DNA from 4 places in the Desulfovibrio intestinivivus genome. Region 2 is predicted to be linked to each of the others. Evidence: riboswitches for the same ligand, from Rfam matches in the RefSeq annotation. Region 2 holds a riboswitch; each other region holds the start of a gene.
The links. Region 2 has a riboswitch for cobalamin ahead of ACUZ9P_RS05130 (sirohydrochlorin cobaltochelatase). Riboswitches for the same ligand answer to the same signal wherever they lie in the genome.
Positions count from the first base shown of each region.

Region 1: it holds a riboswitch for cobalamin, as region 2 does, so the genes downstream of both, ACUZ9P_RS02070 (FecCD family ABC transporter permease) here and ACUZ9P_RS05130 (sirohydrochlorin cobaltochelatase) in region 2, are expected to answer to the same signal.
Region 3: it holds a riboswitch for cobalamin, as region 2 does, so the genes downstream of both, ACUZ9P_RS10890 (anaerobic ribonucleoside triphosphate reductase) here and ACUZ9P_RS05130 (sirohydrochlorin cobaltochelatase) in region 2, are expected to answer to the same signal.
Region 4: it holds a riboswitch for cobalamin, as region 2 does, so the genes downstream of both, metE (5-methyltetrahydropteroyltriglutamate--homocysteine S-methyltransferase) here and ACUZ9P_RS05130 (sirohydrochlorin cobaltochelatase) in region 2, are expected to answer to the same signal.

Region 1 covers NZ_JBRBQT010000001.1:489,482-497,316, forward strand. The annotation lists gene ACUZ9P_RS02050 (GyrI-like domain-containing protein) at 37-483, shown strand; gene cobI (precorrin-2 C(20)-methyltransferase) at 1,479-2,195, opposite strand; gene ACUZ9P_RS02060 (ABC transporter substrate-binding protein) at 2,235-3,116, opposite strand; gene ACUZ9P_RS02065 (ABC transporter ATP-binding protein) at 3,073-3,999, opposite strand; gene ACUZ9P_RS02070 (FecCD family ABC transporter permease) at 3,999-5,099, opposite strand; cobalamin riboswitch at 5,319-5,497, opposite strand; gene ACUZ9P_RS02075 (polyphenol oxidase family protein) at 5,524-6,279, opposite strand; gene ACUZ9P_RS02080 (5-formyltetrahydrofolate cyclo-ligase) at 6,270-7,022, opposite strand; gene ACUZ9P_RS02085 (metallophosphoesterase) at 7,062-7,748, shown strand.
Region 2 covers NZ_JBRBQT010000001.1:1,210,766-1,218,600, reverse strand. The annotation lists gene ACUZ9P_RS05150 (asparaginase) at 1-5, shown strand, start outside; gene ACUZ9P_RS05145 (phenylacetate--CoA ligase family protein) at 106-1,386, shown strand; gene ACUZ9P_RS05140 (hypothetical protein) at 1,390-1,809, shown strand; gene ACUZ9P_RS05135 (hypothetical protein) at 2,052-2,627, shown strand; gene ACUZ9P_RS05130 (sirohydrochlorin cobaltochelatase) at 2,807-3,745, opposite strand; cobalamin riboswitch at 3,774-3,994, opposite strand; gene ACUZ9P_RS05125 (30S ribosomal protein S1) at 4,211-5,923, shown strand; gene ACUZ9P_RS05120 (DMT family transporter) at 6,189-7,025, opposite strand; gene ACUZ9P_RS05115 (GGDEF domain-containing response regulator) at 7,454-7,835, shown strand, end outside.
Region 3 covers NZ_JBRBQT010000001.1:2,530,061-2,537,895, reverse strand. The annotation lists gene ACUZ9P_RS10910 (HD-GYP domain-containing protein) at 1-531, shown strand, start outside; gene ACUZ9P_RS10905 (bacteriohemerythrin) at 565-1,569, shown strand; gene nrdG (anaerobic ribonucleoside-triphosphate reductase activating protein) at 1,661-2,176, opposite strand; gene nrdD (anaerobic ribonucleoside-triphosphate reductase) at 2,169-2,339, opposite strand; gene ACUZ9P_RS10890 (anaerobic ribonucleoside triphosphate reductase) at 2,392-4,647, opposite strand; cobalamin riboswitch at 4,770-4,948, opposite strand; gene ACUZ9P_RS10885 (M16 family metallopeptidase) at 5,554-7,835, opposite strand, start outside.
Region 4 covers NZ_JBRBQT010000001.1:2,421,659-2,429,493, forward strand. The annotation lists gene ACUZ9P_RS10500 (5-methyltetrahydropteroyltriglutamate--homocysteine S-methyltransferase) at 1-455, opposite strand, end outside; gene metE (5-methyltetrahydropteroyltriglutamate--homocysteine S-methyltransferase) at 477-2,741, opposite strand; cobalamin riboswitch at 2,864-3,036, opposite strand; gene ACUZ9P_RS10510 (sigma 54-interacting transcriptional regulator) at 3,234-5,219, opposite strand; gene ACUZ9P_RS10515 (hydroxyacid dehydrogenase) at 5,488-6,423, shown strand; gene ACUZ9P_RS10520 (MFS transporter) at 6,461-7,768, shown strand; gene ACUZ9P_RS10525 (4-hydroxy-2-oxovalerate aldolase) at 7,805-7,835, shown strand, end outside.

The sequences.
Region 1 (7,835 bases), 720 kb from region 2:
CTGACCCGACACAATATATCCCCGCAAGGAGTAACTATGAACGAATTTGAAATAAAAGTTGTGGATTTTCCGGCCAAGCCGCTTATGGGCATCAAAGTGCGTACCAATATGGCAAGAGCCAAGGAAGACTGCCAGGCCCTATGGCAGAACTTCTGTCCGCAAATGCCCCAAATTTATGGCAAGGAAAGCTACGGCGTTTCCATCATGCTCAATGCCCAGGATTTTGATTACTGGGCCGCCGTTGAGGCTGACGAACAGGTTCCGTCAGGCATAGAAACAACCAGCATTCCGTCCGGCTCCTACGCCCGCTGCACTGTGCCGAATCTGGAAAGCATCGGTGCGGGATACATGTTCATGTACCAGACATGGCTTGGCGGGCAGCAGGAATGGAAACTGAACGAGCAGGCCCCCTGCTTTGAATTGTACCCTACGGACTGGAATCCGAGTATGCCCTTTGATCTGTTTATGCCGGTCAAGCGTTAGATTCCGCCGCCCGGCGGAGTTGGGACGCATGCGCGGCGCGCGGCCTCACCCGAGAGACACTACGGTTGTCTTTCTTCTGCCCTTCGGGCACGGGATTCCGCCGTCCGGCGGCGTTGGGGACGCCTGCGCGGCGTGGTCGCGCCCGAGAGGCACTAAGCTTATCTTTTTTCTGCCCTTTGGGCACGGGATTCCGCCGTCCGGCGGGGTTGGGGACGCCTGTGCGGCGCGCAGCAAGGCGGGGCCGGTTATGGGGCTATGCCCCCTTCTCGGCCCCCCTTGCATCCCCCCCGAAGCACCCCCTGAGGCTTTCAGCTTCCGCAAAACGGCGAGGGCAACGCGGCTATAGCTGCGGGAGCTTCCCTCACTCGCGTTGCTCGCTCAGGTGATCTCCCTCCGCGCCGCGTTAATGCCAGAGTCCGCTTTCGCTTTGAATATGAGTCCGTTTCAGCCAACAATTTCAGTCCCCGTCGAAGATTAAGCAACTACGGGTAAAAAAGAATTCCACCCCTCCATCAGGGCGGGGCATGGAGTCGCCTTCCTTATACTCGCCGGAGCAAGGCGGAGGCGATGGCTGGTGTTGGACTAATTTGCAAAATACGCATTTAGGGCGCAAAAGTCGGGTTTGCGTAAATCAGCCTGACAGGCTCACCCACCCGGCAAAAACTTTTCTTCTATATTTGCCTTTTCTTTCCCTGCCTTTTTGTCTTTCCCCCTGCCCGTCATCAGGAGCTGGTCGTGAAGTTGCCTTCCTTAAACTCGCCGAAGCGGACGCGGAGGCGATGGTTGGTGTTGGGCGAATTTGCAAAATACGCATTTTTCTGGACTGACAAGGAAAAGTCCTGTTTTTGAGCGCAGCGTACTCAAGTACGTGAGCATCAAAAACAGGACTTTAACGCAGTCAGGCCAAAAAAGTCGGGTTTGCGTAAATCAGCCTGACAGGCTCACCCCGCCATCAAATTTTTCCTCTACCCCCAGCCCTTCACACTGCCACAGGGCTACACCTGCGGCTTACGGCTCAGAATCAACGACATATAGGGCGGAGTCTCGCCCGCAGCACAAGCTCCGCCAAGCCCCAGACAGACCTTCTCCGCTGGCTGCTCCACATGACTCGCCAGGACGCACGACTCCAGTCTGTTAGTAGCGCCCAAGGCTTCCGCAATGGCCGGCAGGTTGCGATAGGCCTTGAGAATCACAGCAGTATCACTCTGTTGCAATGAATCTTCCAGACTCTCCCGACTGTTGATGCCCGGTATGATGCGCAAGGTCTCGCCGTTTTCGCACAACACGGTGCGGGTGCGGGCAGCTGCCGCCTGAAAGGACGTGATGCCGGGAATGACCTCCACCGCCAGATGCGGCGCGCATTCGCCAAGTGTCCGCATGAGATAGCCAAATGTACTGTACACCAGCGGATCGCCAATGGTCAGAAAAGCGGCGCTCTGCCCACTTTCCAGCACGTCTCTGGTGGTCTGGGCCGCTACGCGCCACGCCTCACGCAGCACGGAACGGTCGCGCGTCATGGGAAATTCCAGCCGCAACACGCGCACATCGGCCCGCAGATGCGGGCGCGCCGTGTCCAGCGCCGCTGAAAAATCATTGCGGGGCGAGGCTGCCGCAAGGATAACATCCACCTCGCCCAACACCCTGACTGCCCGCAGGGTCAAAAGATCAGGCGCGCCGGGGCCGACGCCCACGCCGTAGAGAATTCCGTTCATTATCTGCTCTCTTTACAATGCTCTGAAATATTTATGGGATCAGCGATGCAGCCAGCTATCCAGCTCTTCCGCCGCATCCAGGGCGCGGGGGCCGGGGCGGGCAAAACGCTCTTCGTCCACCACGAGCACGCGCCCGGCGCGCTGAGCGCGCAAATCCCTGTAGTGATCACGCTCAGCCAAGGGCGTTGGCTCAGGATTCATGGGGCCTTTCTGAATAATGTACGCATCCGGGTCTGCCGCAATCAGGGCTTCTTCGCTGTAGCGCACCAGCTTTTTGCTGTCGTTCACCACGTTTTCGCCCCCGGCAAGGGCCAGTATCTCGCTGCTGATACCGCCGCGTCCGGCAGCCAGAAGATTGGGATAACGCACCTCATAAAAAACACGCGCCACGGGCTTGCCCGCATTGCGTCTGCGCAATGCCTGCATTCGGATCTTCCAGTCGTTTACGAGAACCTGGGCTTTATCCTCGCGTCCGGCAAGCCGCCCCAGGGTTTCCGTAACTTCAAACAGCCGCTCAAAGGAATTTACTTCAAATGTCAGCACCTTGAGGCCCAAAGAACGCAAATTTTCGGTCTGGGTCTGGGCTTCGCTGCGGCCCTCAAGCTGCAAAACCACATCCGGCTGCTGCGCCAGCACAAGCTCGGCATTGGGGCGCATGTGCGTGCCAATGGCAGGCAGGGCCGCAAGCTCCGGCAGATTACCGTCCGCAGCTGTGCGCGCCACCAAAAGGTCGCCAGCGCCCAGGGCCAGAAAAATTTCGTTGAACGCTCCGTACAGGGCGATCACCCTTTTGACGGGTTGCGCAAAGGTTACTGTCGCGCCAGTGTCGTCCGTGATGACAATGGGTGCGGAATCACGGCGCTCGCTGTTTTCAGAGTTAGCCGCCTGCGCTCCTGCCGGGAATAGAACCAGACTGAACATCAGACACAACGTCATCAACAGAGGCCGCCGGGACAGCAGATTTTCCCCCGCTCCACGGGCCTGTTGCGCTGGCAAGCAGGGCCTGAGGCAGCCCCCACCGAGGGTGGGGCAACACGCAGATGGGTATGTTGTAAAGCGCACCGAGATTCTCCTCTGTAAAAACCTTTGCTACCGGCCCGTCAAAAACCAGATTTCCGTCCCGCAGCCCCATAAGACGCGTGGCATAGAGGGCGGCCAGATTGCAGTCGTGCACGGCCATGAGCACGCAGGCTCCGGCGGCGCGGCGGCGCTCAAGCAGGTCGAACAGATCAACCATGCGCGCCCAGTCCAGCCCTGCGGCCAGTTCGTCCAGCAGCAGGAGCGGGCTTTCCTGCGCAAGGGCGCGGGCAAGCAAAACCCTTTGCAGCTCGCCGCCCGAAAGTTCTGTGAGCCTGCGCTGTGCCAGCGGCGCGGCCCCGGTTTCTTCAAGCGCCCGGTCTGCCGCCGCATAGTCTTCCCGCCCGTAGGCCCCTAGCCACGAAAGATGGGCAAAACGCCCGAGCAGCACCATCTGCCGTGCGGTAAGGCCCTGCGGCAACTGCCCCCGCTGCGGCACCACCGCCACCATGCGGGCGCGCTCGCGCGGCTTCAATGCCGCCAGCGGACGCCCCTGAATCTCAATGGCGCCAGCCTGCGGCATCAGCACCCCAGAAAGGACGCGCAGCAGCGTTGTTTTGCCGCTGCCATTGGGGCCAAGCAGGGCGGCGCACTCCCCGGCGTGCAGGGTAAAGCCCGCCTCGTGCAGCACGCTCTGCCCGCCGTATCCGGCGCGCACCCCGGCAATACGCAGCACAGGCGGTGCTGTGCGCCCCTCATGGCGAATATCTTGGTCAGGCCGCAGCATCAGCGCCTCCGCACCAGCAGGGCAAAAAACGGCCCGCCAAGCAAGGCCGTGACCACGCCCACGGGCAATTCCTGCCCACCAGAAAGCACGCAACGGGCCAGCACATCCGCCCAGACCAGCAGCACACCACCGCCGAAAAAGGCCGCAGCCAGCAAGGGGCCGTGCCCCCAGCCCAGCAGCAAACGCAACACGTGCGGCACCACCAGCCCCACAAATCCGATCACCCCGGCCACGGCCACGCAGCCAGCGGTCATGCAGCTTGCTCCGGCCAGCAGCCACAGGCGGGCGCGGCCCACATCAAGGCCTGTCTGAGCGGCCTGCTCATCGCCAAGGGCAAGTACGTCCAGGGAGCGCCAGCCAAAGGCCGTTGCCAGCAATCCCGGTACAAGGGTTGCCAGCAAGAGGGGCAGACTGCTCCAGCCCCGGCCCTGAAAGGAACCCATGATCCAGAACACGATGCTGGTTACGGATTCCTCGTTGAGGGCCTTCACAAGGGCCACCAGCGCCCCCAAAAATGCGGCCACGGCAATGCCCGCAAGAATAACGCTCTCCCGGCTGAACGCGCCGTCGCCGCGCCCCAGCCACAGTGCGCAGCCAAGAGCTGCCAGCGCGCCGATCAGGGCAGCAGGGGCCACCAGCCCGGCATGACTGAAGCCAGCCAGCCCAGGCACATTGCCCAACCACGAAATACTCCCCAGCATGACCACCAGCGGCCCGCCAAGGGCTATAGCCATGCTGGCCCCGCAGGCAGCCCCGGCGGAAATGCCCAGAGTAAAGGGATCAGCCAACGGATTGCGCAACACGCCCTGCAATGCCGCCCCGGCCATAGCCAGAGCGCCGCCGCACAGGGCGGCCAGACACACCCGGGCAAGCCGGATGCTCACCACAACCCCGGTCAGGGCCGGATCATCAGGCGCAGGCGCAAAGCCTGCCAATGCCGCCAAAGCGCGAAACACGCTCTGCGCGCTCAAGGGCACAGGCCCCGGCAAACAGGCCAGCGGCAGCGAAACAAGCCACACGACCACAAGACCGGTAAAAACCGGCCACAGCCTGCGGGATTGCGGGTAGGAGGAAGGAGAAGATTCGGTCGTTCTGGTCATGCCAGCCCTCTGGCCGTAGCCTGCGGGGGCGAACGCGGGCCAAAGCGTTGGCTGACCTCAGGGGTCAGACCCTTGCCCAGTGGTGGCCTGCGCCACACGGGCATAAAAAAAGCCTCTTCCACTCGTGGTGGAAGAGGCCCGTATTTCCTCTGTCCTGCCGGCAAAAACCCGTTGCCGTGGGGCGGCCAATGCCGCACCGTGGTGCCGTCATTCCATGACTGCGCACCTTGGGGCATGGCAGGTCTTCCGGCTTGGTTCCCCTGCTCCGGCCTTCCCGTTTCCAGTGGCGCAAGATGGAGCAAGGTTAAGAACCTTACGGCGGCGGGTCCGCTCCCGTTTTTCACGGGATTCCCTTTTCAAGCCGGTCTACCCGGCTACCAATGCCGCCAACACTCTAGGCGTGGCCTTGCGGCCTGTCAATGGCTCAGGCTGCTATCCACACAAGGCTGGCCTGACGGCCCGAGCGTCTGGCGCAGCGGTAGGAAAAAAACTGCTCGTTGTTGCTGGCGGTGCAGATGTCCAGCCCATAGATGTTGCGTGACAAAAGGCCCGCGCGCTCAAGCTGGTGCCGCGTGAGACCCCACAAATCCATGGTTTTGCTGCTGGCGTCAAACCAGGGCAGGTAAGGATCGCCCCACTCCTTGTCAAAATTGACAAATTCCGCCTTGCCCGGCCCAAGGCTGGGGCCGCGCACAGCCAACAGATCGTGCGGTTCAAGGCCGTAACGCTCGCAGAAGCGGGCCACGCCCGTGATGGGGAAATCGCAGCGGTTGCCGCGCCAGCCCGCATGCATGGCGGCGATATATGCACCGCTTTTGTGGGCAATGAGGATGGGCTGGCAATCTGCCGTTTTGATGAGCAGCCCAAGGCCGGGACGCGCTGTGGCCATGCCGTCGCCTTCCGCCGTAACGGCTGTTTCGCAGGCCACGGCTTCCGGCTCAAAAACAAAACCATCGCCGTGCACCTGCATCAGCTCGGCCCAGGCGGTCATGCCCTGCGGGCGCAGGCCTTCCAGCATGCTGCGGCGGTTGGCAATGACGTGCTCGGGGTTATCCTGCACGGTAAAAGCAATGTTGCCGCCGCCAAACTCGCCAAGGCTCACGCCTCCGGCGCGGGTCTGAAAGGCGCAGCGCACCTGCGGAACACCGGGAAATACAAAGGGGATATAGCTTACAGACACAGCATACGCTCTTCAGTACATATATAGTTGACCCGCTGGTCCCAGGGGGCCAGGGGCAGGGATTCCACAAGCTGAAATTCAAAGCACAGGCCCACGCGGGGGCAGGTGAATCCTTTTTCCAGAAAGCGGTCGTAATAGCCGCCGCCATAGCCCAGGCGTCCGCCAGTGAGATCAAAGGCCACGCCGGGCAGGAGCGCAAGGTCGGGGGCAAGGGGGTGTGCCCCTGCGCCACTGCCGCCCGCAGCTTCCGGCCCGAAACCGGGCAGGGAATCGCGCGGTTCAAGCAGACCCAGGGGGCCGGGCCGCAAATGATCCGGGCCGCTGCACGCCACAAAATCCATAAATCCCGGTTCGCTGCGCCGCACACGCGGCAGCCACACGAGCATACCGGCCTGCCATGCCGCGCGCAGCAGGGCTTGCGTACCAAGCTCGCCCCTAACCCCCACATAGAGGGCCACGGAGCGGGCATTCTTCCACAGGATGGATTCCATCAGTCTGCTCTGGGCCGCTTCGCTACGGATTTCGGCCAACTGGAGCGACTGCTCCGCCCGCAGATGGCGCATAACTTTACGCACATCGTTTCTGGCCTGAGCCGTAGCATCGGGCAGCTCGCCAGAAAGATTGCCCGCCAAACACGTTGGCGGAGCGTCCGGCTGGTTCACTGGCTGGCTGGGCGGCACAGGCGCGGGGGACGTGGCATTGGAGGGCAAGCGGCTCTTTCCTTGTAGTGCAATGTGTGGCATTCTCAACACCTGCGCCACTGTAACAAAGGAAGCAACACCATGCCAAGCGCCGACTCTCAGGATTTTCTCTGGATCGCCGTGGGCGACATCCACGACGAACCTGAACGTTTTGCCCAGATACCGGAACTCTCGCAGGCTGACGGCATTATCGTTACCGGCGACCTGACCATCACCGGCGGCGTCAAGCAGGCAGAGCATGTCATGAACGCCCTGTGCGTCCACGACATCCCCGTGCTGGCCCAGATCGGCAACATGGACAGGCCTGAAGTTGACCAGTGGCTGAGCGAAAAAGGCTGGAACCTCCACGCCGTCACCCGTGAGCTTACGCCCGAAATCGCCATTTTTGGCGTTGGAGCCTCCACATTTACGCCCTTTGGCACGCCGAGCGAATTTCCGGAATCCGCATTTTCCGCGTGGCTTGAAACCTGCTGGCAAAAAGCCCGCCACTATCCGCACAGCGTGCTTGTTTCGCACAATCCACCCAAGGATACCGCGTGCGACATGATCCCCGGCGGCATTCACGTGGGTTCCACAGCCGTGCGCGAATTTCTTGAAGAAGCCCAGCCGGACATCTGCCTGTGCGGGCATATCCACGAATCGCGGGCCATGGACCGCGTGGGCCGCACCCTTGTGGTCAACCCCGGCATGCTGGCGCAGGGCGGCTACGTGCTGCTGCGCTCCAATTCGGGCCAGCTCTCCGCCGAACTCAAGATGCTTGAAGACTAATTTTTGTCTGCCGCATCTGCCGGAACGCATTGCAATGATGTGATTCGGCAGATGTGGCCCTTGCCCCGGCCCCACACCCTCACCCGC
Region 2 (7,835 bases):
TGTAGGCAGCAGCGCCCTTTGGGCTTGCCTGCGGCGCAAAAAAACCGCAGTGTGTGGTTTATTTTCTTTTCAAGCCCATGACCCCAATGGAATCAGGAGAGCTTCATGTCGTATCGCTTTATTCCCCAGCTCACCGATGAGGATATCCGCCAGAAACAGCTTGAAGGTCTGCGCTACACCGTGCGTCAGGCCTGGAATTCGCCCCAGTACAGGGCAAAGCTGGAAGCATGCGGCCTAAAGCCGGACGACATCACAAGCCTGGACGACCTGCGCCGCCTGCCCACCTGCGACGTGGAAGACCTGCGCGAGGGCTATCCCCTGCCGCTCCTGTGCGTGCCGCCGCGTGACGTGGCGCGCATCCATGCCTCCAGCGGCACCACGGGCAAACGCAAAATTCTCGCCTACACCCAGCGCGACATTGATACGTTCAGCCTCCAGATCGCCCGCTGCTTTGAGCTGGCGGGCTTTACCCCCGAAGACCGCATGCAGCTTGCCGTGGGCTACGGCCTGTGGACGGCGGGCGCGGGCTTTCAGGCGGGCAGCGAACGGCTTGGCATGCTCACCGTGCCTGTGGGGCCTGGCAATCTTGAAATGCACTTGCAGCTTTTGCAGGATCTTGGGGCCACGGGCTTTACGGCCACGGCATCCATGGCCCTGCTGCTGGCAGAAGAAGTGGAACGCGCCGACCTGCGCGGCAAGATCAAGCTCAAGCGCATGGTCTGCGGTTCAGAAACCCGCAGTGAAAAGATGCGCCTCGCCATTGAAAGCAAGCTCGGCCTTGAGGGCTGTTACGACATCGGCGGCATGACCGAAATGTACGGCCCCGGCACCGCCATCGACTGCGACGCCCACGAAGGCCTGCACTACTGGGCCGACCTCTTCATCATTGAAGTGCTCGACCCCGCCACCATGCAGCCAGTTGCCGAGGGCGAAGTGGGCGAAATGGTCGTGACCAGCCTGTGCAAGGAGGCCGTGCCCCTGCTGCGCTACCGCACTCACGATCTTTCGCGCCTGCTGCCGGGTCAATGCTCGTGCGGCCTTGCCATGCCGCGCCATGACCGCATTCTCGGGCGCTCGGACGACATGATCATTTACCGTGGCGTAAACATCTACCCCGGTCAGCTCATGGAAGTTATCGGCCAGTTTGCGGAACTTGGCGGTGAATATCAGGTGGAACTCACCCGCGACGAGCGCTCCCTCGACCATCTGGCCCTCACCGTGGAACGCGGGCAGGGCCAGACCGCAGGCAACGATGCCGCCCTGGCCCATGAGCTTGAAACCCGCCTGCACAAGGCCATCATGGCCCGCGTTTCCGTGAACGTGGCGGACTACGCCAGCCTGCCGCGTACCTTCAGCAAATCCAAACGCGTGGTGGACAAGCGCTAGGCCGTGGCAAAACATATTGATTACACTGGCGCGGGGTTTTTGCCCTGCGCCTTTATCATTGGCTTTGCCGCCGCATGCCTGCTGGCCTTTTGCCTCTTGGCTCCCGCTGCGTCCGCGAGAGAGATAGCAGAGGTGGACAGCCCCGCATGGTGCGCCCGACACGCCAACACAGCAAAATATCAGGGAAAGGGGCAGTATCAGGCGCAAGCCGAATGTCTGCGGCTTGAAGCTGCCTGCCGCGCTGCCCTGCCCGACCTTGCCCCAGCTGCCAGTTGCCCCGACAGGCAGCTTGACCGCTGCGTGGCGCAACAGCGCGATGGCGGATCATGGTGCGCCATCCTGTGCTGCTTTGCCCCTGATGAGGCATCCTGCCGGGGGGCTGCGGCCAGCATGCCCGCCTTTCTCTCCACGCCCGAACGCTAGGCCAAAACATCAGGCTAAAGTCGCCGCCTCAGTGTGTTAGCCCCCAGTGCCAGCTCAGAACGTTGAGCCCGAAATCCAGTCCCTTGCCCGACGGCGGACTCCTGCATTGCCGCGCGGGCGCTCCGCCCCGGCAAATTATCGCAAGTTCCCTTGCCGCATAGACCTTTCCCCCTTTTTGGCATAGGATTTAATGCGAGCGCGCCCCTGTTCTACGCGCCAGAACCGCCGACACTGGAGCGCGTATGCCCCTTGCCGCCTCACCCGCATCCTTCATCTCGCTTGCAGGCTATCTTATGCTTGCAGGGGGGGCGTTTGCACTGGTGCGGCCAGGGTTGGGCCTGCTTATCATTCCTGTACCGCTTCTGGCTATTCCCCTGCATTTTTTTGCGCGACGCATGGGCGATTTTGCGGGCGTAGCGCATTCCCGCTGGCAGATGCGCACCTTTGGCCTTTTCCTGCTGCTGTTTCTCGGGCTTGTGGGCATCTTTTTTATTCTTGGCGCAAGCTGCACTGACGGCCCGGCTCTGGACAGGCTGGAACTCATCGGTAATGCCTATAATGCGGGCAAGGTGGATCTGTACGCTTCGCTGGTGGGGCTGTGGGAAATCAAGGAATTGCAGGTTTTTACCCTGAGCGCCTCGGTGTGGGCGGGGCTGGCGCTTTTGTGGCCGCTCAAACGGGCATTTCAGGGCATGCTGGCGCTGGCTGCGGGCATTGCGCCCAAGGCATTGCCCCTCTGGGGCTGCTGGCTGGCCTTTGCGGCCGCTATTGCGGCGCAGGGCGGCATGCTGGCATGGCTGGTGGCCCGCCAGGCTTGAGGCACAAACAGACTCAAGCGCACTGAACCCCACGAAAATTCCCGAAAATCCTACGCCGGAAGCAGCACCTCCCGCATTCAGCATTTTCCCGCCCAAAAACGCGGGAGCCGCACAAACCGGGCGCGCTGTCCCGGCTTATGCGGCTCCCGCAACACATGTGCGGCGCAGGCAATGACCCGCTACTGCTTCTTGGGTTCCTTGGTCAGATCATCGAAAGCTTCGCGGGCATGGCGCACCAGAATGGCGCGTGCACCGGCAATCTGGCCCAAACCCTTGAGGTTGGTCTCCACCTTGAAACCTGCGGCCTTGAGCTTCGAGGCCCAGGAATCGTCTTCATCCCCGGCCAGATCGTTGTGCGCATGGTCGCCAGCCACCAGCATGAGCGGCTCGATAACCACTTTCTTGACCTTGGCGGCCTTGAGTTCCACCAGCAGATCGTCCACGCTGCGTGCGCCCTCGACTGTCGCCATAAACACGCGCTTGTCCGCATCGTGGAACACGGCGCGTGTGCCTTCAAACGTCAGATCCGCGCGGCCATGACTCTGGCCGTGACCCATGAGCACCAGGGCTGCATCCTTGCCGCGCAGGGACTTGACGTCTTCCCTGATGGCCTGAATGAGCTCCTGCGCGTCTTTTTTCGATTCCAGCATGGGGCGACCAAGAAAGACGGAGTCAAAGCGGCCCGAATTTTTTTGCAGATCGATAAGCACGGCCCGTTCAAGCTCGCTGAACTCCTCGCCCGCCATGACGTGCAGCGACTGTACGCGCACGACCTTGACGCCATTCTTGGCAAGCTGGGCGAGGCCATCGCTGATGCCGCCCACGGGATGCCCCTCGGCGGCTATTTTTTTGCGGATAATCTGCGAGGTATAGGCCCACACCACAGGCTGACCGGGAAAAGCGGCCTTGAACTCCGCATCCACGGCCTTCATGGAAGCCAGGGCTTCGGGCACGCTGGTGCCAAAGGCCACCAGCAGCACTCCGGCCTTGGGGCTCTCCGCGCCGGATTCAGCGGCAGGGGCAAGCACAGGTGCGCCCATGACGGCGCACAACAAAAAAATGGGCAAAAGAGTACGAGTGAAAAAATGCAAAATGGAATGCGGCGTAGTACGCAGCATGGCAACCTCCTCAATGGCGCGTTGACGGGTTAAGTTTGGATGAAATGCCGGAGGATATTCGGACTTGAGGGCATGGGGGCCTCGCGCCCCTTGCCTAGACTTCGCCTTCGCCGCTCGCGCGACTGGCTGTAGCGCCCCGCCATGTGGCGGAACGATGAAGCTTCGTTCCCTCTTACCGCAGCGCGACTGTTTCCGATTTTAACGGAATTCCCCGCCGACTTTTTCAAAACAATTCATGCGGCAATAAAAGTCAAGGGGGGGATACCCTGCAAGCCCCGCCAGGCAGGCCCTTGCAGGGTATCCCCCTTGCGGGCGGCCACGGCTGCGCCATCAAAAGCGGCGCGGAATCCCGATTTTTCGGCGGCTAAAGCCGATTTGGCGCGTATTTTTTCTTGTTCTTCTGATGAAATCCTGATAATAAAGCACCTCCCTGTTATGGGGAAATTATGTTTGGAGGCTGGACATATGGCAGGTTTGGAAACCGGGCACGACAACGAAATCAATTTCGAAAGCGCCCTTGAAAACTACCTCAATCCCGATTTCGGCGATCTTGAGGAAGGCTCTATCACGAAGGGCGAAATCGTCCGCGTGGATGATGACAATGTGCTTGTTGACGTGAACTTCAAGTCCGAAGGGCAGATTCCCGCGGCAGAATTCCGCGACCCCGCCGGCAACATTTCCGTCAAAGTGGGCGATCGTGTTGACGTTTACGTTGTTCGCAAGAACGAAAACGACGGCACCATCACTCTTTCTTTCGAGAAAGCCAAGCGCATGCAGGTGTTCGACCAGCTCGAAGACGTGCAGGAAAACAACCGGGTCATCAAGGGCCACATTGTCCGCCGCATCAAGGGTGGCTACACCGTGGACATCGGCGGTGTGGAAGCGTTTTTGCCCGGTTCACATGTGGATCTGCGCCCCGTGCCGGATATGGATGCCCTGGTCAACCAGGAATTCGAATTCCGCGTGCTCAAGATCAACCGCCGCCGCAGCAACGTTATCGTTTCTCGCCGCGTGCTGCTTGAAGAGGAGCGCGATTCCAAACGCCAGGATCTGCTGCGCACCCTTGAAGAAAACCAGATCGTTACCGGTAAGGCCAAGAACATCACCGAATACGGCGTGTTTGTTGACCTCGGCGGCCTCGACGGCCTGCTACACATCACCGACATGAGCTGGAAGCGCATTCGCCATCCCAAGGAAATGATCACCATCGGTCAGGAACTGACCCTGAAGGTGCTTTCCTTTGATCGCGACAACAACAAAGTTTCCCTCGGCCTCAAGCAGCTCGTGCCCGATCCGTGGCAGGACATCTCCGCCCGCTTCCCCGAAGGGGCTAAGTGCAGCGGCAAGGTCACCAACCTGGTTGACTACGGCGCATTTGTGGAACTGGAACCCGGCGTTGAAGGCCTGGTGCACATTTCCGAAATGTCCTGGACCCGCAAGCTGCGTCATCCTTCCCAGATGGTTCACACCGGCGACGAAGTCGAAGTGGTCATCCTGGGCGTGGACGGCGACAAGAAGCGCATCAGCCTCGGCATGAAGCAGGTTCGCCCCAATCCCTGGGAACTGGTTGCTGAAAAGTACCCTGAAGGCACCGTCCTTGAAGGCGTCATCAAGAACATCACCGAATTCGGCATGTTCATTGGCATCGAAGACGGCATCGACGGCCTTATCCACGTTTCCGACATTTCCTGGACCAAGAAAGTGCGTCACCCCAATGAGCTGTACAAGGTGGGCGACACCGTGCAGGCCAAGGTGCTGACCGTGGATCAGGAAAACGAAAAGTTCACCCTCGGCGTGAAGCAGCTGGTGGATGATCCGTGGGGCCATGTGCCCAACACCTACCCCGTGGGCTGCACCATCAAGGGTATTGTGACCAACATCACCGACTTCGGCCTCTTTGTTGAAGTGGAAGAAGGTATCGAAGGCCTGGTGCACGTGTCCGAACTTTCCAGCAAGAAAGTGAAGACCCCCGCCGAGATCTACAAGGAAGGCCAGGAAATCCAGGCCAAGGTTATCCATGTCAGCGCTGAAGAGCGCCGCCTGGGCCTGTCCATCAAGCAGATCAAGGACGAGGAAGAACGCCGCAAGCCCAAGGAATTCCATTCCGGCTCGCAAGAAGCCGGTCAGAGCCTGGGCGACCTGCTCAAGCAGAAGTTTGAAGAAAGCGAAAACAGCTAGTCTGTTTCTGCTTCAAAATACAAAAGGGCGTTCCCGCAAGGGAGCGCCCTTTCTTGTTGCCTGCCAGCAACAAACAGCGAGGGGTGATTGCGTTGGTAATGTGCCGGCGATGCACCCGTGATATCTAGGCAGGGCTGACTCCTTGCCCCAGAGGCAGAACGATCACCACACTGGGGTGGACGTGCGCCGCGTTCAGCAAAGGCTGCCTCTCGCAATAGTCCGCTGCCATAATCACCGGCGAGTCTGCCAGCCTGCAACCTTCTGCTCAAGCCAGCTTGAGCAGTGCAGCACCACCGACAACCAACAGCACAGAAAATCCGCGCAAGGGCGTAAAACGCTCGTGCAGCAGCCACATGGCCAGCAGCATGCCAAAGATCACCGAAGTCTCGCGCAGGGCCGCCACAACAGCGATAGGTGCCAGGGTCATGGCCCACAGGGCAATGCCGTATGAACCCATGCTCGCCAACCCGCCAAACGTACCTACAGCAATCCGCTTACGGGCATAGCGCACGTAGCTCCAGCCATGTCGCCACAGGATGTAAACATGCACTGGGAGCGCGTTGATCAAAAAAATCCAGGTGGTGTAGGTCGCTGCGTTGCCGCTTTCGCGCGCACCAAGGCCGTCCGCCAGCGTGTACCCCATGATGATGCATGAGGTGCGCAACGAGATAAAAACTTCGCTCCACCCATAGCCACGGCGCATATTATCCGTGGCAAGGCACAGAATCCCCGCGCACAGCGTAAGCACGCCGCACCATGCGCCCACAGACATGTTCACGCCAAAGGCCAGCAGGGCCAGCGAGGTGAGCAAGGGCGCGCATCCGCGCATTACGGTGTAGGCAAAAGACATGTCTACTCGCTCATACGCGGCAGAAATGCAAATGTAATACCCGAGGTGGCACAGGCACGACATGCCAAGATAAGGCCACGCGGCCTGCGGCAGAGGCGGCAAAAAAGGCAGCAGACACAACGCGCCCACGCAAGCGCCAAAGGCGTTCAAGCCTGTTTCAAACAGCTTGTTCTCACCGCTTTTGACAATAATATTCCAAAGCGCGTGCAGAAATGCGGCAAAGAGGATGGCAAGCAATATTGATGGGGACATGGGCCTTGCTACCTTTTTGCCGGGAGAATGCCAAGACCAGGCCGCATGCTCCACCCAACAAAGAGGGGCAATACTGTGAAGGCGCACACCCATGCCGAGCCACATACATTGCGATAATGCGCCCTCAATCGCCAACGTGATTCCGTGCCCGCGCAAAAGGGCAAAACTCCTCGTGCAGGCTTTGTTGCGTGCTATCGTGGGCAGAACTGCGGCAGGCAATCGTTCCCGCTGCACTGGCCCGGTATTTCGCCAGCGGTGCTGTGTGGGGGATGTTCTGCAAATATAACACGCAAGAGCCGTTATCCCTTTTGACTGCAAGAGCAAAAATCAATACGATCAAAATTCACAGCCGCCGCGCAGGTTCCGCACTCTTGCACGGCGCAATTTTTTTATCCTGCCCCAAACCAATCCCCCATGCGGAAGCAAACATGCAGAAAGTTCTCATCGTTGAAGACAGCCGGACAACAGCGCGCTTTATGGCGCACAATCTCAAGGAACAATTGGGGCTTTCCTACGAATGCGCCGAGGATCGCCAGCAGGCATTGAAACTGCTGGAGGACAATCCCTCGCAGTACTTTCTCGCCCTTTGCGACCTCAACCTGCCCGACGCTCCCAACGGCGAGATTGTCCCTGCCATCCTTGCCCGGCACATCCCTGTGGTGGTGGTCAGCGCCCATTTTGACGAAGACATCTATAAGCGCCTGATGTTGCAGGGCGTTACCGATTATATCGTCAAGCGCACCCCCGATGACATGATGTACCTCATGCGGGTGGTGAGCCGCCTGCGCGCCAACAGCGGCGTTGAAGCCC
Region 3 (7,835 bases), 1.3 Mb from region 2:
GCCGACGATCTCACAACCATGTTTGTGGCCGGTCTGCTGCATGACATTGGCAAACTCGCGGTGCCGCTCGAAATTCTGGAAAAACCAGCGGCGCTCACGCCTGAAGAAGTGCAGGAAATTCAGAAACATGCTGAAATCAGCATGGATTTGCTGGGTTCCATACCCGGTTTTACCTGCGTACGGGAATGGGGAGGCAGACACCACGAACGCATTGACGGCACTGGCTATCCCCACAATATTGAAGGAAGCAGCCTGACGCTCCCTGTGCGTATCATCGCCGTAGCGGATGTATTTACAGCCCTCACAGAAGACCGCCCCTACCGCAACGGCATGCCTCTGGCCGAAGCCATGAAAATCATCGCATCCATGGCGGAACTCGGCTATCTGGACAACGGCGTGGTAGCGCTCCTGGCCGATAATGTGCTACGCGTCAACAAAGAGCGCATACGCGCCCAGCGCAAGGCTGCAGCAAACTTTGTGGTTATGCGCAGGCTGTGCGATGAGGCGGCCAAGGCTGCCAGGCAACCTTGAACTGGGTAGCCATACCCACTGACGGGGGGAATCATGGGCGTTCCAATCATTTTTCTGATTATTGCTCCCTTGGCTGGCATTATCGCCATGCAGCTCACCCCGCCCTTTTCTCGGCTTGCTGTTGTCCTCTCCCTGATTTTTTCCTTCTGCGGCCTTGTGCTGCTCTACCGCTACCTCCTGCTTCCCTTGCGCACAGTCGTAGCTGCCCTCGCGCAGCCAGGCTGCGCTGAAATTCCGTCCATACCCACGGCCTGCGATGTTGTGCGCGCTCTGGAAGACAGCCTCAATGCCAGAGAGGCCACGCTTCGCCACGATCTTGCCGAGGCGCGCGAAACAGCAGCCAAACTCCGGCAGGAAATTCAGGAACTGCGCGAAAGGCGCGTTGTGGACATGCAGACGCAGCAGACTGCCCTTGCGGCGCTGCGCAAAGCCCAATCTGAATTGAATGACCTGGCTACAGCTGCTGATGCGGGCAGTGTGTTACCTGTGGACCGCCCGCACATCACGGAGCAAATTCTTGACCTTTCTGCGGTGCTCCACCATAGCGAATGCATATTGCTGCACGCCAGCCAGCTTTTGGGCACAGCTGACACTGACAAAGACGAAGCAGATACTACGCTTGCAGAGGCCTTCCCCTGGGATAGCCGCTACAACACGAACATTCCCGTCATTGACGGCCAGCACAAGCTCTTGCTTTCGTACATCAACAAACTACACCGTGGAATGCAGAAAGGCTGCGATAAAAGTCTGCTGCTCGAAATTCTTGATGATCTGACGGGCTATGCCTTTAGCCATTTTGCCACAGAAGAAATATTCTTCAGCCGCACGGCTTATCCGCTCACAGCACGGCACATTGAAGTACACCAGAGTTTCAGAAAAACAGTGACAGAACTCAGGGAGGCCGTGCTTGACGACAAGGCTTTTATTGATATTGCCCTGCTGGAATACCTGAAAACCTGGCTGGTGGATCATATACAGCAGATGGATGTGGGTTTTGCCTCATATGTGACCGGCACAAAGCCCACACCAGAGCAGTAAGCCTTCTGCGGCCAAACCCCAATAAAAAACCCCGCTAAAAGCGGGGAACAGACGCGATCGGCAGAGCAAACTGTCAGGACTCGCAAAAAGTTCAACGGCTGAGCAGTTCTGCCGCTATTCGTTCTCGGGCAGCGCGGTCAAGGAGGCGCTGGTTTGAACTGCCCCTGAACTGCAGCTCAAGGTCGCGGAGGCTTTCCACATAGGGGCCATCCACAAGAACATCCGTCAGTTCCAGCAGCCGGTTTGTCCAAGAGTCATTGCGGGCAAGCAGGGCTTCGAATGTGTACCCCGTGTAGGTGATCACATTTTTGCGCATGGCCTGTACACCCTCGGCCACGGCGCAGAGCGCCTGGGCCTGCTCAAAGGGCTCCCCGCCAGACAGCGTCACGCCCGCCAGGAGAGGGTTCTCCCCAAGCTGGGCAAGGGCGGCCTCCGCCGTAAACGGAAAGCCGCCCTCAAAGTCGTGCGTCTGCGGATTGTGGCACCCTTTGCAGTGATGCGGGCAACCCTGCGTGAACAAGACATACCTCAGGCCCGGGCCGTCCACTATGGATTCTTCCACAATGCCTGACAGCCGCATGACCCCGGCATTACCGGATTCAGGCATGCTTGACACGATCGCGCTCTTCCGAGCGCTTGGCGTTGTTGAAACGGTCAAGCGTTCCCACAAGGTAACCGGTGATGCGGCGGGTACGTTCAAAACCCACATCCTGGCCCACAAGTTTCTGCGCGGGCTTGGTTTCCTCGAACAGACGCGATTTCATTAGCATTTTCGCTCTCCTTGTTCTATCAGCAAAAGTTGATGAAAATTGTATATGACCGCTAGTCCCACTTGGGGGTGTGCGGGTATTTTTTACGCAGTTCTTTAAGCAGCTCGGCACTCACGCCTTCGCCTTCCTTACGGCCGCAACGGGGGCAGGCGCCATTGATCACACCCACATAGCCGCAGACAGGGTCGCGATCCAGGGGATGGTTGATGGAGCCGTAGCCAACGCCATTATCGTGCATAAAACGGATGATGCTCTCAAAGGCCTCAAGGTTTTTGCAGGTATCGCCATCCAGCTCCACATAGGTGATGTGGCCCGCATTGGTCAGCGCGTGGTACGGAGCCTCGATCTGTATCTTTTTAAAGGCCTTGATGGGGCAGTACACCGGCACGTGGAACGAGTTGGTGTAGTAATCCCTGTCAGTGATGCCGGGGATGCTGCCGAACTTTTCCTTGTCGAGATTGACAAAGCGCCCGCTCAGGCTTTCCGCCGGGGTGGCGATGAGTGAAAAATTGAGCCCTGTCTTTTCAGCTTCGTCATCGCACCGCTTGCGCAGATGCGTAACAATCTCAATGCCAAGCTTCTGGGCATCTTCGCTTTCGCCGTGGTGCTGGCCCACAAGAGCCTTGAGCGTTTCGGCAAGGCCGATAAAGCCCACGGTCAGTGTGCCGTGCTTGAGCACTTCTTCAATGCTGTCGTCCCAACCCAGTTTGTCGGAATCAAGCCAGATGCCCTCGCCCATGAGGAAGGGATAGTTACGCACCTTTTTGGCGCTCTGGATCTTGAGCCGGTGCAGCAACTGGCGGAACACCAGATCGATCTTGTCGTCCAGCAGAGCGTAGAAACGGCTGATATCACCGCGCGCATCCAGCCCAAGCCGGGGAAGGTTGATGGACGTAAAGCTCAGATTACCGCGACCGCACGTAACCTGCCTGTCCTTGTCGTACACGTTGCCAAGCACACGTGTGCGGCAGCCCATGTACGCCACTTCCGTATTATAGTCGTCCGGATGGTAGTACTGGAGGTTGTACGGCGCATCAAGAAAGCTGAAATTGGGGAAGAGCCGCATGGCGGAAACATCCATAGCCTGCTTGAAAAGATCGTAGTTGGGATCTTCGGGATTATAGTTGACCCCGGACTTCACCTTGAAAATCTGCACGGGGAAAATGGAGGTTTCCCCATTGCCAAGCCCGGCCTTGGTGGCGCGCAGCAAGTTTTTGACAACTATGCGGCCCTCGGCAGAAACATCCGTGCCGTAGTTGATGGAGCTGAAAGGCACCTGCGCGCCTGCGCGGGAATTCATGGTGTTCAGGTTGTGGATCAGGGCTTCCATGGCCTGATAGGTGCGGCGCTCTGTGTATTTGAAGGCTTCGCCGGCAGCATAGGCATGCGCGCGCGTTACAAGTTCGCGCTGGGCCTCGGGGGCAGCCGCCACAAGAGCTTCTCCAAAGGCATCGCAGGTGCCAAGGCGTGGGCCTTCGGGCAACAGTGCGATGGTTTCTCTGGCGGCGTCAATGGCTGCCTGCTCTTCCAGATTCTGGGCAATGCGCAAAAAGGCGGCAAAGGCGCGCTCATATTCCTTGCGGTAGGTTTTGATAACGCCTTCGGCCATGGCAAAGTCAAAATGCGGCACACTCTGGCCGCCGTGCATTTCATTCTGGTTGGCCTGAATGGCAATGCAGGCAAGGGCCGAGTAGCTCTCAATGGAATTGGGCTCGCGCAAATGCCCGTGCCCCGTGGAAAAACCATTTTTAAACAGGGGGATAAGGTCAATCTGGCAGCACGTTTCCGTGAGCATGTAAAAATCTTTGTCGTGAATGTGGATATCGCCGTTAAGATGCGCGGCAGATGCATCCTTGGGCAGAATGTAGTTATCGATGAAGAATTTTGAGCCCTCGGAACCATACTTGAGCATGGTGCCCATGGCCGTATCGCCATCGATATTGGCGTTCTCGCGCTTGATGTCTTCCTGCAGGGCCGGGGAATACGTAAGTTTTTTATAGATATCCATGAGATACGATTCCGCATTACGGATTTTCGTATGCTCGGCCCGGTACAGAATGTAAGCCTTGGCGCTTTTGGCGTAGTCGTACTGAATCAGGGTTTCTTCAACAACATCCTGAATTTCTTCCACATGCTTGAGGCAGCGCGACTCCAGCTTTTTGCACACCTTTTCGGTGACAAACAGCAGGTCAGTGGGGGACATGTCTTCACCGCCAACTGCCTGATTGGCCTTGGTGATGGCATTGAGAATCTTGACCGAATCAAAAGGCACTTCCGTGCCGTCGCGCTTAATAATGCTGGCGAGCATGAACTTCGCTCCAAACGTGTGGGCTATGAACAAAAAGGGCGCCCGAACAAAACGGGCGGAGAGGCCATCAATGGCCTTTTTCTGACGGTTCATCTGCAAAAGCCCGTTGCAGATGCTCCACTTTCTTAGAACGGTTGAAAGTAGGTCTTCCGGCTTGCCTGCCGCTTTTCGGCCTTCCCGGTTTTATCCAGTGACACGCGAGGAAAAGCGGTTTTGAACAGGCACACGGCGGCGGGTCCGCTCCCGAATTTCACGGGAATTCCCTATTAAGCTCCATGGCGCTTTCAATGTCTAGAAAATCTCAAAAGAATTGCACCCTGTCAATAAATGCACGCAAAAAAGCTCTCCTAGTGCCGTAGCAACACTGCGAATTCACTATTGAATTTTCTTGCCTGCCCATTTTTTCACTACATCAAGGCCGCAAAACAGTGAGGGCGGGAACAAAAAAGTTCGCCCTGACTAGAGCCAGATCAGGCAACCTGACCCGCAACATGTGTGGCTTTGATTGGCGTTGCTGGAACATTTCGTCATGAATTCAGGCATCATGCCCGCATGGCGCTGCCGCCCAGGCACCGGCACTGCGACCGCAGCCGATACCTGGCGAGCTTTCCTCAGAAAGCAGTTCCCGTAACGCAGACAAGAACTTACTCTACCCACGCCGGGTTTTCAAGACGGCCTCCCCCACGTAAGGGGACTTACCTCGGACTTGACATTTTTATTTGCCCGCCCCTTGCCGAAGATATCGTTTATAAAAACTTTTTTTGTACGCGCAAACAGTGATTGAGCATTTCGTAACAGCCAAGCAACACAAGGGGCCGCATCGGCCCAACTCCGCTTCCACCGCCAATTTGCAGGGAAGCGCAATCGGATACCCGATGCAGCCCGTCAATAAACCCGAAACGCCGCCTACGGCAGCAGGATCATGTTGTAGAGGTTCTTGTCGTCCAGATACTTCTGCGCCACAGCCTGAATATCCGCAGGGGTCAGCTTGGCTGCTTTGTCGATGAGCGACTTGCTGAAATCGCGGGGCAGGCCCAGCACGGCGTCTGTGGCGGCCACGCCCGCGCGGGAATCAAGGCTTTGCTTGTCGCGGTAGTATTCGCCAAGCAGGCGGTTGGCCCCGGCCTCGAGCAGTTCCGTAGGCAGGGGTTTTGCCTTGATATCAGCAATAATCTTGGCAAAGCCTTCACGCGCCTGCGCCACCTTGTCAGGCGTAGTGCCAATATAAAAAGCCATCATGCCAGCCTGAGGCATGGCGCGGTAAAATGCCGTGACCGTGTACCCAAGGCCCTGCTCATCGCGCATCTGGCTGAACAGCAGGCCGCTCTGCCCGGAAAGCACAGACTGCAAAAGCATGAGTGCCGGGGCGTCCGGGCTGGTGTAGGGCACAGCCTTGAACATCTGGAGCACGTGGGCCTGATTGCGCCCCGGCAGATGCAGATCAAGGTTGCGGGCATCACCCCACGAGGGGGCGGGCAAGGAGAAATCCTTTTTGTCTGGCGCGGGCAATGTGCGGGCAAAGGCCAGCACGGCCTCGCGGTCAAAATCGCCTGCCACTGCCAGCACCCAGGGCTGCACGAGCTGCTTGTCCCAGAACGAGCGTACATCCTTGGGCGTAAACTTGGAAAGGTTCGCTTCCGTCCCCAGGCTGTCGTAGCCGTAGGGCTGCCCGCCGGGGAAGATGAAGGGATTCACGCGCGAGAACAGGAAGGAGGTGGGCCTGTCTGCCCGCTGGCGGATGGCGGCCTTCATGTTTTCCGCTTCACGCTTGATTTCCTTGGCTTCAAAGCGGGGCTTGCCCAGAACCTCGCCCAGCATGGAGAAATAATCGGCATTGAACCGGGCCGGGCCGGTCAGGGACACGGTAAAGGTTTGCAGGCCCGCCTTGGCGGAGAGTGATGCCGCGCGGTCGGCGAAATAGCGTTCCATGGCCTGGGCGTCCAGTTTGCCGCTGCCATCGCCAAGGGTGCTGGCCGTCAGTTCTGCCAGCCCTTGCTGGTCAGGCTTCAGCAGGGCGTTGCCGCCGGGCAGCATGAGATCAACCGCCACATAGGGCACAGTGGCATCAGGAATAAGAATGACGGTACGTCCCTGCCCCAGATCGACCACTTCCTGCTGACCCGCACTGGCCGAAGCCTGCTGCGCAGTTTTGGCAGCGGCGCTGCCGGGCCAGTTCTTTTGCAGCACGGCTTCCAGATCGGGCAGCTTGGCATTCTCAGGCGCGAGCACACGCACCCGCGCCCTGCTGGGGTCAAACCAGAGGTCAATGGCCTGCTGCACCTGCGGCTGCGAAACATTACGCTGGGTGAAGCGCAGATTTTGTTCCGCCACATCGCCGCCCAGTTCAAACTGGACGCTGCCCAGCCAGGAGGCCAGACCGTTGAGCGTTTCCGCCGAGCGGTCCATGCTGTCTTCAAGATTGTAGCGGGCGCGCTTGAGGGCCTCGGGTTTGAAGTCTGCGGCCTTGAGTTTGGCAAGATCTGTGGTCAGCCCCTGCCAGAAGGCCTCCAGCTTTTCCGGGGCCATATTGGCTGTAATGTACAGCATGCCCGCGCGCGCAAGGCTCATGTTGCCCACGCTGATGCTGTCCACAAGCTGCTTTTCATACTCGTATTTGCGGCTCAGCAGCGAGGTGCCGTCGCCGCCAAGCAGGTAGCTCAGCACGTCCAGATCCACAGAGCGCAGGTCCCGCAAGGCTGGCGCAGGAAAGGCCATGCCCAGATAGACCTTGTTCCAGGGGCCGCGCACCACTTCAACACGCTGACCGCCGGGGGCAGTAAGCAAATCGACCTGCGGCGGCGTAACAGCATCGTTGGTGTTGGCCATGCCGCCAAAAAGTTCCTGCGCGTGATGCATCACAGCTTGCGGATCAATATCGCCCGCCACCAGCAGCATCATGTTTTGCGGCTGATACCAGCGCTTCACATAGGCGCGAAGGTCATCGGCAGTGATGGCGCGCACGGTTTCCTTAAAACCAATGATGGGTCGCCCGTAGGGGGTGTTCTGGAGTGTGGACACCTGCAGGCTTTCAAACAGCCTGCTCATGGGCGAATCCTGATCGCGCTCAAGCTCGGAAATCACCACTTCTTTTTCCGACTCCAGCTCCTTGGGATCCAGAGAGGCCTGAAAGGCCATTTCTTTCACCACGTCCATGCCCATACGCCAGTGGGCGGCGGGCATGTCCGTCA
Region 4 (7,835 bases), 1.2 Mb from region 2:
TGGAGCATGGCTGGTGAAGGAATGGTCATTTTGGCCGTGTGCTCGCCAGCGCAGGATTTAAGAAAGGCAAAATCACGCAGCATGGGGTGGTTGGAAAAGCCCACCGGGCCAGCCAGCTCAACGCTTTCGGCCTTGGTGTGTACGCCGTGAAAAATAAAGCCCTTGCTGGTAGCCGTTTTTTGAATGCCCTGAAGCCCAGCAAAAAAATCCAGATGCCACCAACTGCGGCGAAATTCGCCATCGGTAACGGCCTTGAGCCCGCACTGTTTCTGTTTTTCTACCAACTTACGGATGGCCTCGTCTTCCACCTTGCGCAGATCATCGGGGGTGATTTCTTTGTCTTGCAGTTGTTTTCTGGCCTTTTTTATGGATTCCGGGCGCAGAAAGCTGCCCACGTGGTCAGCGCGGAAAGGAGGTTTGTTCCAAAAATCTACGGTGTTTTTTTCAGCCTTCATTTATTTATCCTTTATGTTCGGTTACGCCAGCGTGGCGCGAACAGTTTTTGCGGCTTCAACCATGTTTTCCAGCGACGGGTACGCTTCATCCCACTGGCGTGTTTTCAGGCCGCAATCAGGGTTAACCCACAGTTTTTCCGCTGGAATGTGCCTGAGTGCGCGGTGCAGCAGTTCGATCATTTCTTCCGTTGAAGGCACGCGTGGGCTGTGGATATCGTACACGCCGGGGCCGACCTCGTTGGAGTAGTTGAACCTGTCAAAAGCCTCCAGAAGCTCCATGCCGCTGCGGCTGGATTCTATGCTGATGACATCGGCGTCCATCTGGGCAATCCAGGGCAGAATGGCGTTGAACTCGCTGTAGCACATGTGCGTGTGTATCTGCGTGCTGTCGGCAACGCTTGAGGTAGCCAGCCTGAAAGCCTCCACGGCCCAATGAAGATAATCTTCCGCTGCTGCGCGAGTCAGGGGCATACCCTCGCGCAGGGCGGCCTCGTCAATCTGGATGATGCGCACGCCAGCCTTTTCCAGATCAAGAACTTCGTCTCGGATAGCAAAGGCAATCTGCTTGCACACTTCTGCCCGCGGGAGGTCGTCCCGTACAAAGCTCCAGCACAGAATGGTCACCGGGCCTGTGAGCATGCCCTTGACCGGCTTTTGCGTGAGCGACTGCGCATAGCGTATCCAGGCTACGGTCATGGGCTTTTTGCGGTACACATCACCGTAGATTACGGGCGGTTTAACGCAACGGCTGCCGTAGCTCTGCACCCAGCCGTTCTGCGTAAAGCAGAATCCTCCCAGTTGTTGACCGAAGTATTCAACCATGTCGTTGCGTTCCGCTTCGCCATGCACCAGTACGTCCAGACCCAGCTGTTCCTGCTTTTCAATGCAATGGCGGATCTCATTTTGCATGGCTGCCGTGTATGCGGCTTCGTTTATGCTACCGTTTTTGAAGTCGCGCCGGGTTTTGCGTATTTCTGCCGTTTGAGGAAACGACCCGATGGTCGTAGTGGGCAGGGGAGGCAAGGCAAGCCAGCCTTGCGCTTTTTTGCGGGCGGGATAGCTGGATTGGCGGTGCAGTTGCGAAGGGGCGACGGCGGCAACCCGCTGCCGCACAGTTTCAACATACTGATCGGGATGCGCTGCGGCATCATGCGGGTCTGCCGTATTGCGCTGCAATCCTTCGGAATTAGCCTGTTCCGCAATTTTCCCAAGGTTTGCAACTTCCGCACATTTTTGCACCGCAAAGGCCATGCGGTGACGGATATGGTCTGGCAGGGCTGTTTCTGCCTCCAGATCCACGGGCGAGTGCAGCAAGGAGCAGCTTGAGCCGACAAGAATCCGTTCGCTGCCCAAAGCCGCTGTTGCTTGCGCAATGCACGGCAATATCCGGGCAAAATCCGTCTTCCAGATATTACGCCCGTTCACTGCTCCAAGCGAAAGCGCCATATTATCAGGGATGGCGGCCATGATTTTGCCCAGCTCATCCCTGCCGCGTACCATATCCACATGCAGCACCGCGCAGCCGGAATCCACCGCCAGCGCGAGATTTTTTTCAAGCGGCCCAAAGTATGTTGTGAGCATCAGCCTGTTGCCGCAGGCGGCGTTGAGACCCGCGTATATTTCGGTAAAGCGCCTGACCGCAGCCGGGGGCAGCAACTCTGTGCTCAGCACGGGTTCTTCTATCTGGATACTGTCGCAGAGAGGGGCGAGCGAGGCCAGCAGATTGGCGTACACCAAGACAATGCTCTCAAGGCGCGACCATTTGTGTGCCTCGTGCCGCGATTTTGCCAGCGTCAGCCAGGTAAAAGGCCCGATCATGGCTGGCTTGGGCGCAAAGCCCAGATCCCGGGCCAGGAGCGTGTCTGCCAGTACAGGATGCTTACCCTCCTGCCAGGGCGCATCGCCTTCAAATTCTGGTACAAGGTAGTGGTAGTTGGTGTCGAACCACTTGGTCATTTCCAAGGGCGGAACATTGCGCAGGGCGTCACCCCGCGCAAGGCTGAAGTATCTCTCTAGCGGTGAGTCGGCCTTGTCCGCGGCAAACCTTGCGGGCACTGCACCGAGCATGCAAGTGATATCGAGCATGCGGTCATAAAGCGAAAAATCTCCGGTGGTCACATAAGCAAGGCCAGCATCGCGCTGGATGCGCCAGTGTCGCTTTTTCAGGTCGTTTGCGACTTCAATAAGGGATTGGGCGGAACGGGTACCGTCCCAGAAAGACTCAAGGGCTTGTTTCAGCTCTCTTTGTCTGCCGATTGATGGAAACCCGAGAATGTGGGTTTTCATGGGGATGCTCCTTTCAATAGAAGTTGAAAGGGCAGTCCATTTCACGTTCGTCCAGAACAGGATGCGGGGCATCCGTCAGGCCGGGCATTTGCCTGTACGCGAGACAGTACTGCCGTGCTGCGCCAATCGCAGCAATTGTGACAAGTCGTCTCCTGGCTTCCGGCCTGTGGCAGTCTGGCCTTCCCATTTGCAATTGCAAACAGTGACCATGACCCAGGTAAATGCCGGTTACAGTGGCGCGCCCGCGGCAGATTTTCACTGCCTTCCGTTTCTAATCACAATATCTGGATAAATTGATATATAGTTTTGTTCTTTTCGTCAACAGTCGCCTTTGTGCAATACCCACATGCTGTGGCCTAAAATCGCCCCCCTAAAGATATGCATTGAAAGGTAGTGCTCCTGCCATAGGAGCACCAGAATGAAGCGGAGCAGATTCATAGAAGAGCAGAGTAGTGGGATAGCGGGCCTATGCACAGATGGTTGTATCCGGTGCTATTGCTTGTTTTCCCATTCAGGTTCCTCCCTGGTTTCGGGCAAAGTATCCTGCTCGAACAGGCCGAACTTTTTCATTTTTCTCCAAAGCGTAGCGCGCCCAATGCCCAACCGGAGCGCAGTTTCTTTTCTGTTTCCGCCGCATTGCCGCAACATGTCGCGCAGGGCGCGTGCTTCCAGAGCATAAAGGCTGGCGGCAGAGGAGTCCTGTTGGCTGACAACTGGGGCAACGTCGTTTGAGCATGTCTGTTCGTATGGGTGACAGCTGCGCAGGGAATCGGCCATGATGTCTTCAGAAAGCACACCATGCGTGGCAATAACCATGGCTCGCTCCAGAACATTGGCCAGTTGCCGTACATTGCCCGGCCAGGGGATAGTTTCCAGAAGCGCCATTCCCCGTGGATCTATTCTTGGCATGGGTTTGTGCTGTTCTTTGGATTTTCTGTGCAGTATGAACCGCGCCAGCAGGCCGACATCCCCCAAGCGTTCCACCAGCGGGGGAAGCTCCAGAATGAGCACCGCCAGTCTGTAGTACAGGTCTTCCCTGAACCTTCCCGCCTGAACTTCTTTCGCCAGATTGCGGTTGGTGGCCGCGATAATGCGCACATCCACCGGCGTTACCTTGTTGTCGCCCACGCGCGAAACCTCTTTTTCCTGTAGGACTCGCAGCAGGCGACATTGCAGGGGTAAAGGCATTTCGCTTATTTCATCCAGAAAAATGGTGCCGCAGTGGGCCATTTCAAAAAGACCCATTTTGCCGCTTTCGCTGGCACCAGTGAACGCCCCCCGCACATAGCCGAACAGCTCGCTCTCAAGCAGGTTTTCTGGCAGAGCGGCGCAGTTTACGGCCACAAAGGGGCTGTCTGCCCTGGCGCTGGCATTGTGGATAGACTGCGCAAATAGCTCCTTGCCTGTTCCTGTTTTGCCGTAAATGAGGACAGTGCTTTCGGACTGCGCATAGGTAAAGGCCCGCTTTTTTGCTTTTTCCAGTGATTCCGATTTTCCCACCACATCGGCAAAGGTGCTTTTGGCCACATGCCCAGAATCACGTACCCGTTTGCGCACCCGCTGCTCCAGAGACTGGATGCGCCGCACTTCCTGCAACGTAAGCACCGCGCCCCGGCTGTGCCCGTTCACGTGGATGGGCACACTGGTAACAGCCAGAGAATTGCCGCCTATCAGGCATACCTCGGAGGCTTGCTCGTTTTCAGGCGTCTGGATGCAGGATTCCCAGGGCATGCCCAAAACCTCGCGCACGTCGCGCCCCACCACATCTTGCCGCCGCAGGCCAAGCAGCTCAAGGCCGATGCGGTTTATCTCAGAAATATGCCCCGAGGCATCAATGCCGATAATGCCATCGTTGATGGAGTTGAGCAGGGCATTAATTGTGCCGAGGCGCAGGTCTTTTTCCTTCTGGAGCGAAACAATGCGCTTGCCCTCTTCAATGGCGTCCTGAATGACGCGCGGATCCATGTCGATGTGTACGCCCTGCGCGCCAAGAGCCCGTGCGGCGTTTACCACGGGCGAGCCGCCCACAAAGGCCTTTACGCCTCTGGCAATGAGCTGCCGCAGTCTTTCCGATATATCGGCAAGATCCGTCAGGGTTTCCACAATCACCGGTTTTTCAAAAAAATCCTTTAGGGCAAGAGCGTTGTAGGTGAAGGATTCAAATCCCACCACCGCGATTTTATCCGCAAGGCCAAAGGCGCGGTTGACCGCGCGCAGCATGTCCACGCTCGTATACCTTAGCTCCAGCACATGCGTTTTGAGGGCTTCTTTAAGCAGGGCAGCCGTGCCGCCGTTGCTGACTACAACCATGGCCTGCCCCTGGTCGATATGGCTTTGGGCAAGGCGCACTGCATCTTCCAGCGCTGCTTCATAAACAAGAAAGCTCTCGCCGATGCGGCTGAAAATGTTGCTGATAGTGTTGGTAATCGGTTCGCTTGGGGTGATGAACAGAATGTCTTCCCTGCGGATATGAACCATGGACGTCTCCATCTGCAAATTGTTTCCTTTTGATACATGGTATATCAAGTGAAACATAAATGAAACAGATAGATGCAACACATCATTCTGAACCCGCCGGTATTCTGGAGGTAGCCTGAAGGATGAATACTGTTTTAGTATTGTAATACGCTGTAATTAATGAGTTTTTTAAGGTGTGTGCGCCTGTCTGCAACCACTGGACTCTACTGGCATGTCTCTTGCTTTTTGGCGCAAGAATGCATTCGCCATGTTTCATAGGGAGGACACCATGAGAGTTCATGTCATAGAACCCATAGACGAAAGCGCCATGCGCAAACTGCGTGCTGTGGCGGAAGTAGTGGCGTGGGATGATCCGGAAAAAAACGACCTTTCCCGAGCGGATGCGGTCATTGTGCGCGCCGCGTCCGTCACGCGCGAGCAGATTCTTGCTGCACCGGGGCTGAAGGTTATCGGCAAGCACGGCGTTGGCGTGAACGCCATTGATCTGGTCACAGCCAAGGAGCGGGGCATACCTGTTGTGTATACCCCGCTGAGCAACGTAAATTCAGTAGCCGAACTGGTTTTTGGCTTTATTCTCGCCACTGCCCGCAAGCTGCGCGACAATATGGAGCACATACGCCGAGGGGCAGAGCGCATAGCCCCCGCAACTCTTACAGGCCTTGAGATTTCCGGGAAGTCGCTTGGTCTTGTAGGCTTCGGCAATATAGGTTCACGCGTGGCGCAGATTGCCGTGAATGGGTTCGGCATGGAGGTTCATGCCTACGACCCCTATATGAAAGGGGCCACAGCGAAGGAGCGCGGCGTGCACTTGCATGAAACTCTTGAAAGCATGCTGTGCGAGGCAGACTACATCAGCGTGAGCGTACCACTTACCGAAACGACCAGAGGCCTCATAGGCTCCGCGCAGTTTGCCTGCTGCAAGCCCACGGCCGTTATCGTCAGCACCGCGCGCGGCGGGGTTATTGACGAATCTGCCCTTTATGAGGCCTTGGTGCGCAAGACTATTTACGGCGCTGCCAGCGACGTATTTGTGCAGGAACCCCCCACCATGGAAAATCCTCTCCTGCAATTACCCAACTTTATTGGCACCCTGCATATAGGCGGCAGTACGCACGAATCGCTTGTGCGCGTTGGCAATACGGTTGTGGACGATGTGCTTGCCGTGTTGCACGGTGAAAAACCGCTCTATCCCTATGCGGTATAGCTTTTTGTTTTAGCCTGTTACCGAAAAGGATTCCGCTATGACTCAGACGGATACAACCTCGCCGGTTGAAGAACAAAAGTTGCGTGAAGCAAAAAAGGCCACTGCGGCCGCCGCATTCGGTACCTTTTTGGAATATTATGATTTTTCAGTATACGGTTACTGCGCCGCCCGCATATCCAAGGAATTTTTTCCCAGCGACAATCCCACGGTTTCATTGCTCTCCACCTTGGCCGTGTTTGGTCTGGCCTTTATTGTCCGGCCTTTGGGCGGCCTGTTTTTCGGGCACATCGGTGACCGCTACGGGCGAAAATTTTCGCTTGTGGCTACGGTGGTGCTTATCGGTGTGGCCTGTACGGCCATCGGCTGCCTGCCCACCTACGATCAGATAGGCATTGCTGCGCCTATCCTGCTGATTCTTTGCCGCATATTGCAAGGATTTTCCGCCGGGGGCGAGATAGGCAGCGCGGCTTCGTACATTCGTGAATGGGCACCCGCAGAACGCCGCTCCCTGTATCTTTCCTTTGTGCCCAGCGTGGCCAATTTGGGCAAGGCCGGGGCCGCTGGCCTTACCGGACTGGCCGCCTATCTGTTTGTTGGCGAAAGCGCAAGCTGGGCCTGGCGTGTACCCTTTCTGGTGGCCATGCCCCTCATGCTCGGTTGCCTCTGGATGCGTCTCAAAATCGAGGATACTCCCGATTTCACCAACATGAAGAATGAGGGCAAGCTTTCTGAGGCCCCCATTAAGGAGCTGATAGGTCAGTACCCTGCTTCACTGTGCAAGCTGTTCATGTACTCTCTGGTTCAGAATGTGGGCACGTATTGCGGTACCGTGTATGTCGCCATCTATATGCGCACAGTGCTGAAAATGCCTGCCACCGAAGTTGGTTTTATCGTGCTGATAGCCGTGACCTGCGCGGCCCTCTTCATACCCGTGTTCGGCCTCATCACAGACCGCGTAGGCCCTGTTAAAACGCTGGTGGCCTGCTACGTCTGCTATATTGTGCTGAGCTATCCCTGCTACTCAATAATGGGCAAGAGCTTTGGCATGGCCATATTTGCACTGGTTACCACCATGATCCCTTATGCCCTGTGCCAGGCTGGGTCATATTCCATGTACCCGGAGCTGTTGCCGCCCCGCGTGCGCAGCACAGGGGTTTCCTTCGGGCATAGCATGGGGGCTGTTTTGGGCGGGGCCACCACTCCGTTTCTGGCCACGTGGCTCATCTCCAAGTTCAACGACATCATGATTCCCGCTTACATCCTCATTTTTGTGGGTGCGCTGGGCCTGGTTAACCTGCTGATTCTCAAGAAGGCCGACCCCGCTGAAGGGCGTCGGTTCCGCTAATGGCCTTTCTTTAAACAACAGTACGCGGAGAAATATATGGAACTTTTTGATTGCACTCTTCGTGACG